Paractinoplanes abujensis: one gene and its partner. The protein of the gene in region 2 interacts with the protein of the main gene of each other region in a pairwise test. Links are inferred from orthologs where the notes say so. Each region holds a gene or a part of one and is shown on either strand. Other genes may lie near its edges.

Region 1 (3,060 bases), 570 kb from region 2 along the record:
CCACCGGCCTGACCGGCATTTACGCGCTGCTCGCGACACTGGCCTGGGGTCGGCTCCTGTACGGCATCAAGCTCGACTTCGCCCACCCGGCGGCCTTCGTCGTCGCGGCCGTCGTCTGCGTGGTCGCGCTCGGCATGTTCGGCCTGCTGCTGGCGGCCACGTTCGTGCTCATGCGTAACGCGAACGCGCTGGCCAACACGCTCGAATACCCGGTCTGGCTGGTCTCCGGCATGCTCGTGCCGATCACCGTGCTGCCCTCGTGGACCGGCCCGATCGCGGCGATCCTGCCCACGACCTGGGGTGCGCGGGCCTTGCGCGAGGCCACCAGCGGCGGCCCGGTCTGGCCGTCGGTCGGCATCTGCCTCGGGATCAGCCTGCTCTGCCTGGCCCTCGGCGGCCTGGCCCTGACCCACGTCGAACGCCGCGCCCGCGTCGCCGCCACCCTGGCCCTCGCATGACGCCGGCCCTCTCGCCCGCATCACCCCGCGCCGCCGCCACCCGGCTCCCCGCCCACACCACTGCGCCCCTCCGCCGTCCCGGCCCCACACCGCCGGCCACCCCTCACCCCCGACCCGCGTTCCTGAGCACTCACTTACCTGAGCCCCGAGAGGCACCGCATGAAGACTCTGCGCTTGATGACCGTGGGCGGCGCGATCGCGTACCGGGCGCTCTTCAACTGGACGACACCCGGCATGTTCGTCGGCACCTTGCTGGTCGGCCCGCTGTTCCAGCTGCTGTTCTTCGCCTACCTGGGCCGCCAGCTGCAGGTGGCCGACGACCGGTTCTACATCGTCGGCAACGCCGTGCTCACCGCGTCACTGGCCTGCGTCTTCGGCGGCACCATGGCGGTGGCCAACGAGCGCCGCTTCGGCACGCTCGGGCATGTGCTGCTCTCGCCACGCAGCCGCACCGCGATATTTTGGGGGCGCGTTCTCCCGTACGCGGGAAACGGTCTTCTGATCGCCGTGGTCACGCTGGCCGTGGGCGCGCTCCTGCTCGGGCTGCGGATTCCGCCCGGCGCCCTGCCGGGGCTGCTGCTGGCCATGACCGCAGGGTCGCTGGCCTGCGGGTTCTTCGGGCTGACGCTGGGCGCGCTGGGCCTGCGGTTCCGCGACGTGTGGGTCGTCTCGAACGTATCGGTCGCGCTGTTGCTGCTGCTCACCGGCGTAAACGTGCCCGCGTCGGGGCTGCCCGGCTGGATGGTGACGGTCGGGCACTTCCTGCCGATCACGCACGCGGCGGAGGCGGCCCGGCGGCTCGCGGCCGGAGACGGACTGGCCGCGGCCGCGCCCGCACTCGGCCAGGAACTGCTGGTCGGAGCGGGCTACGCGGTCGCGGCCGTCGTCTTGCTGAAGATCTTCGAGATCGAGTCGCGCCGGCGGGCGTCGCTCGACGCGCTTTAGAGCTTCGGGAACCAGAGGGCGAGCTCGCGCCCGGCGCTCTCCGGCGAGTCGGAGGCGTGCACCAGATTTTCCCGGTTCGACAGCGCGAAATCGCCACGGATCGTGCCGGCGGCCGCCTTGCGCCCGTCGGTCGAGCCGATCATCGCGCGCACCACCTCGATCACCTCGTCGCCCGCGAGCACCAGCGCGACCAGCGGCCCGGAGGTCATGAACTCCTTCAGCGGCGGGTAGAACGCCTTCTCGACGTGGTCGGCGTAATGCTGGTCGGCGAGCGTCGCATCCATCGTGCGCAGCTCCATCGCCTCGACCACCAGGCCCTTGCGCTCGAACCGGCCGAGGATCTCGCCGAGCAGTCCGCGACGGACCGCGTCAGGCTTGAGGAGCACGAGCGAACGCTCGGTGGGGCTGGGCAACGAGTCCTCCGTGGGTGCTGAACGTGGGTGCTGAAGGGGCTACGTTCAGCCTATCGGTACCACGAATGCGGCGAGCGCCAACGCCGGTACTACCGCACTTTCGCTCACACTGAGCCGGGCAATAACCTGTCGGGGACGAGCGGGAGGTCCACATTGGCAAACCAGACCGGACGTCCGATCGCGCCGGCACGGAAGCTGGTCGCGGCGGTCGCGGGCACGATCGCGGTTTTCGTGGTCGCGCTGGGCTTCGGCATGTCCAGCCTCGGGGTGGTCATCTTCGGGGTCGCGCTGCTCGCCCTGGCGGTGGCCCTCGGGGTGGTCAATGTGGTGCGCCGGGGCGCCCGGGCCTGGGTCGCCGGCAGCGCCGAGGTCCGGTCGATCACGCCTCCACCGGCCACGACGTCGGTTTACGGCCGGGCCCGCATCCAGGCGGTGATCGTCGCGCCCGGCCTGCCGACGAGCGAGGTCGAGATCAACGAGTCCCGCATCCCCGTCGTGAAATGGCCCGAGCCCGGCGACACCCTGCCCATCACGGTCGACGTCGACGACATGCGCCGGGTCAAAATCAACTGGGACGAGGCGCCGCCACGCGAGCGCGGGGAGGACCCGCCCCCGCCGCCCACCGACTTCGACGACGAGCCCGACGCGGACCTCGACGCCGACCTGCTGGGCGACCTCGAGCCGCCCCCCTGGACCAACCGCGACCGCTCCTGGTCGCGCGACGACGGCGACCCGCCGCCCCCGCCGCCGGGCAGCTCCCCGCCGCCGCCGGGTCCGCCGCCGGCACCCGGTGGCGGCTCGCGCGCGGATTCCAGCCTGGATTCCGAGGAGTATTCGGAGAGCCCGGTCGTCGTGCGGGACACGCCCGCCGGCCCGATCGTCGAGGGCGAGTTCGTCGACCACGACGAGCCGTCGCCGCTCCCCCGCCGAGCCGCGGCCGCCGCCGGACCAGCGGATCCCGAAGATTCCGACTATCCGGCCGCGGAGGACGACCGGCCCGGATACTCCACAGCCGGTCCCGCGCCCACCTCCACGTCCACCGCCACCGTCGGGGCCGCCGCTGGCGCCGCGTCCCGCCCACCGGGCGCCAAGCCCAGCCCCCGGGCCCGGGGCGGCGCCGCGACCGCCACGGCCGAGCATCACTCCCCGTCCGGGCCCCCGCCCCAGCGCGAACCCCACCCCGACGACTCGCTGCTCACCGACATCCCCCTCGACGACGACCCGCCCCCGCCCGGCCCGTCGTC
Region 2 (3,311 bases):
CTCGTCAGCCATTGCGCATCATCACCAGGGCGTCCGTGTTGCTCGGTTGGTAATAGCCGCGCCGGATGCCGACGGGCTCGAAATCGTACGTGGCGTAGAGACGCTGGGCCGGCTCGTTGTCGACCGCCACCTCGAGCAGGGTCTGCTTGATGCCGAGCCGGTGGGCCTCGTCGAGCAACGCCTCGAGCAGCCTGCGCCCGGTGCCGCGGCGCTGGCCGGACTTGCGGACGGCGATGTTCTGCACCCACGCCTCGTCCACGGTGGCGGCCAGCCCGCCGTAGCCGAGCACCTCGTCCTCGTCACCGAGCGCGACGACGTAGAAGTTGCGCTGGGCGAGCTCGTTCCAGAACATCGCCGCCGTCCACTTCTCGTCACCGAACAGGTCTCGTTCCAACGGGACCACCTCGGCGATGTGCCACCAGCGGAAACGCTCGACCCGCATCAGGTCAGCACCGGTTTGCGGCCGGCCGGTTCGACGGCGTCCGGGCGGCGCAGATAGAGCGGGGTCAGGGCCTCGGTGGGCGCGCCCGCGCGGATACGCTCGGCGGCCAGCGCGACCAGGGCGGCGCCGGGCGGATAGAGCAGGTGCTCCTCGACCGGCACATTGAACAGGCCGCCGTACTTCAGGGCGCCCTCGCCCGCGGCCCGGTCGACCAGTCCGTCGACGCCCGCGGCCGGGGCCTCGGTCTGGCGGCCGGTCAGGTCGACCCCGTCGTCGCGGGCGGTGGCCTGGCCGATCAGGTCGGCCGCCTCGGCCCGGGCCAGCGCGGCGGCGACCCGGGCCGCGTCCACGCCGACCAGCGAGATCGCGGCCTCCAGGGTCTCGGACTCGGCCAGGGCGGCGGCGTCGGTGGCGGCGCTGTTGCGGGCGCGGCTGCGGGTCGGGGTGCCGGCGCGGACGATCGCGGCGGCCACGTCACCCGGACGGGCGACGTCGGGCCCCAGCACCCGGACGCCGTCGAGGTAGGTCGCGAAGTAGACCTCACGCCGCCGGGCGTCAGTGGCGATCAGTACCCGTCCCGGCCCGGCGGCCCGGCCCAGACCGTCGAGCGAGCAGACCCCGTACGTGGGGATGCCGAGCGCCTGCCCCATGCTCGCGGCCGTGACGAGGCCGACCCGCAGACCGGTGAACGGCCCCGGCCCGAGCCCGGCCACGATCGCGCCGAGGTCACGCGGGCCCACCCCCGACTCGGCCAGGGTGGCCTCGATCTCGGGGGCCAGCTTCTCCCCGTGCGCGCGGGGGTCGACGGTGCGCCGCTCGGCGAGGCCGCGAAGACCGTCGGCGGTCACTTCCACCAGCGCCGCGGTCGACGCGGGCGTTGCGGTGTCCAGAGCCAGTACCAGCACGTTTCGACCCTAACCCGCGGTGCGCGGATCCCAGTTGATGACCGGACGACCGCCGTCGGCGAGGGCCTTGTTGGCCGCGCTGAACGGACGGGCGCCGCGGAAGCCTTCGCGGTTGAGCGGGCTCGGGTGCCCCGCCTCGAGCACGACGTGGGCCGGGTTGGTGATCAGTGCCGCCTTCTTGCGTGCGTAACCGCCCCAGAGCAGAAACACCACCCGGTCGTCGCGGGCGTCGAGGGCCCGGATCGTGGCGTCGGTGAACGCCTCCCAGCCCTTGCCCGCGTGCGATGCGGCTGCCCCCGCCCGCACGGTCAGCACCGCGTTGAGCAGCAGCACACCCTGCCGCGCCCAGCCGGTGAGGTCGCCCGTGGCCGGCGGCGCGACCGCGACGTCCTCGGCCAGCTCCTTGAACACGTTACGCAGCGACGGCGGGATCTTCACACCTTCGCGCACGCTGAAACTGAGCCCGTGGGCCTGGCCCGGGCCGTGATACGGGTCCTGCCCCAGGATCAGCACCCGGGTCTGCTCGGGCAGGCACAGCCGGTACGCCGAGAAGAGGTCCTCGATCGGCGGATAGATCGTGTGGGTCGCGTATTCCGAGGCCACGAACTCGCCCAGCGCGGCCGTGGCCTTCTCGTCGAGAAAACCGGCAAGCTCGGCTCGCCACTCGGCCGGCAGCAACTCCGCCAGATTCAAGGTCTCTCCTCAAGTGTGTGCAGGCGCGCGATGCGCGCGGCCCAGTCTCCGCCGTACGGGATCAGCTCGGCCACCCGGGTGTCGTCCTCCAGGCGGTCGAGCCGCACCAGCAGATATTCGTCGTTGAGCTGCTCGACCAGGCCGGCGCCCCACTCGACGACGGTGACCGCGTCGTCGGCCGAGGCGTCCAGATCGAGGTCGTCGATCTCGGCCCGCGGGTCGGGGCTGTCACCCAGCCGGTACGCGTCGGCGTGCACCAGCGGGATCCGTCCTCGGTGGACGCGGGCGATCACGAAGGTCGGCGACGTGATCGCGTCGGTCACTCCGAGCCCGGCCCCGATGCCCTGCACCAGCGCGGTCTTGCCGGCACCGAGCGGGCCGGTGAGCAGCAGCAGATCACCCGGGCGCAGGACGGAGGCGAGCCGCCGCCCGAACGCGCGGGTGTCGTCCACCGTGGGCAGCTTCACGAGATCCGCTCCAGGAACGGCAGCAGCGCGGCGTTGACCTCGTCGGCCTTCTCCAGCATCACGACGTGACCGCTGTTGTCGACCTTGACGAGCTCGGCGTCGGGCAGGTGCCGCAGGATCTCCTCGGAATGGGTCACCGGGGTCAGATAGTCGCGTGTGCCCACGATCACCAGCACCGGGGTGCCGCGCAGGGCGGACAGGGCCGGGAAGCGGTTGTGAGTGTAGAGCGTGTGCAGGTATTTGGTCAGCGTCTCGACCGAGGTCTTGGAGTTCATGTTCTCCACGAAAGTGACCAACGACGGACTGGGCTTGGGTTCACCGAAGCCATACCGCCGGGTGAGCAGCCAGGCCAGGTCGGAGGAGACCACCCGGGCCCGGTCGATGGTGGTGCCGCCCAGATGGGCCGCCTTGCCCCAGAGCGGGAAGAACGGCGCGCTGGCCCGGGCCACCAGCGACGGCAGGCCCAGCTTGGTCTTGTCGATCAGACCGGCCGAGGTGGACATGAGCACCACACCGGTGACGCGCCGGCCGAACCACTCCGGATACTGCTCGGCGAACGCCATGATCGTCATGCCGCCCATGGAATGGCCGACCAGGATGATGTGCCCCTCGGGACACGTGCGGTCGAGCACCGCGGCCAGCGACTTGCCCAGCGCGGCGATGTCGTAGTCGCCGGAGTTGAGCCGGCTCGACCGGCCGTGACCGGGCTGGTCGCAGAAGACCAGACGGTGGTCGCCGCGTTCGGTGAGAGCTTTGCGCTGGAAGTAGAACGTGCCCATGTCGAGCGCGAAGCCGTGCACGAAG

The links.
Region 1: the proteins of ung (region 2) and ndk interact in binary tests that used the Escherichia coli proteins (3 or more experiments, as listed by UniProt). The link is inferred for Paractinoplanes abujensis from one-to-one orthologs.

Annotation. Positions count from the first base shown.
Region 1 is NZ_JACHMF010000001.1:5,396,681-5,399,740, forward strand. Bases 109-2,857 are described here. They hold ndk (nucleoside-diphosphate kinase), read right to left. Parts: upstream 1,817-2,857; coding sequence 1,400-1,816; downstream 109-1,399. Other genes in these bases: BKA14_RS24500 (ABC transporter permease), read left to right, coding at 109-458; BKA14_RS24505 (ABC transporter permease), read left to right, coding at 618-1,403; BKA14_RS44320 (VOC family protein), read left to right, coding at 1,970-2,857. Also shown: more of BKA14_RS24500, read left to right, coding at 1-108; more of BKA14_RS44320, read left to right, coding at 2,858-3,060. UniProt on the Escherichia coli protein: Major role in the synthesis of nucleoside triphosphates other than ATP. The ATP gamma phosphate is transferred to the NDP beta phosphate via a ping-pong mechanism, using a phosphorylated active-site intermediate.
Region 2 is NZ_JACHMF010000001.1:5,971,493-5,974,803, forward strand. What follows is about bases 199-3,198. They hold ung (uracil-DNA glycosylase), read right to left. Parts: upstream 2,041-3,198; coding sequence 1,357-2,040; downstream 199-1,356. Other genes in these bases: rimI (ribosomal protein S18-alanine N-acetyltransferase), read right to left, coding at 199-442; tsaB (tRNA (adenosine(37)-N6)-threonylcarbamoyltransferase complex dimerization subunit type 1 TsaB), read right to left, coding at 442-1,347; tsaE (tRNA (adenosine(37)-N6)-threonylcarbamoyltransferase complex ATPase subunit type 1 TsaE), read right to left, coding at 2,037-2,507; BKA14_RS27200 (alpha/beta fold hydrolase), read right to left, coding at 2,504-3,198. Also shown: tRNA (adenosine(37)-N6)-threonylcarbamoyltransferase complex transferase subunit TsaD, read right to left, coding at 1-12; more of rimI, read right to left, coding at 5-198; more of BKA14_RS27200, read right to left, coding at 3,199-3,311. UniProt on the Escherichia coli protein: Excises uracil residues from the DNA which can arise as a result of misincorporation of dUMP residues by DNA polymerase or due to deamination of cytosine.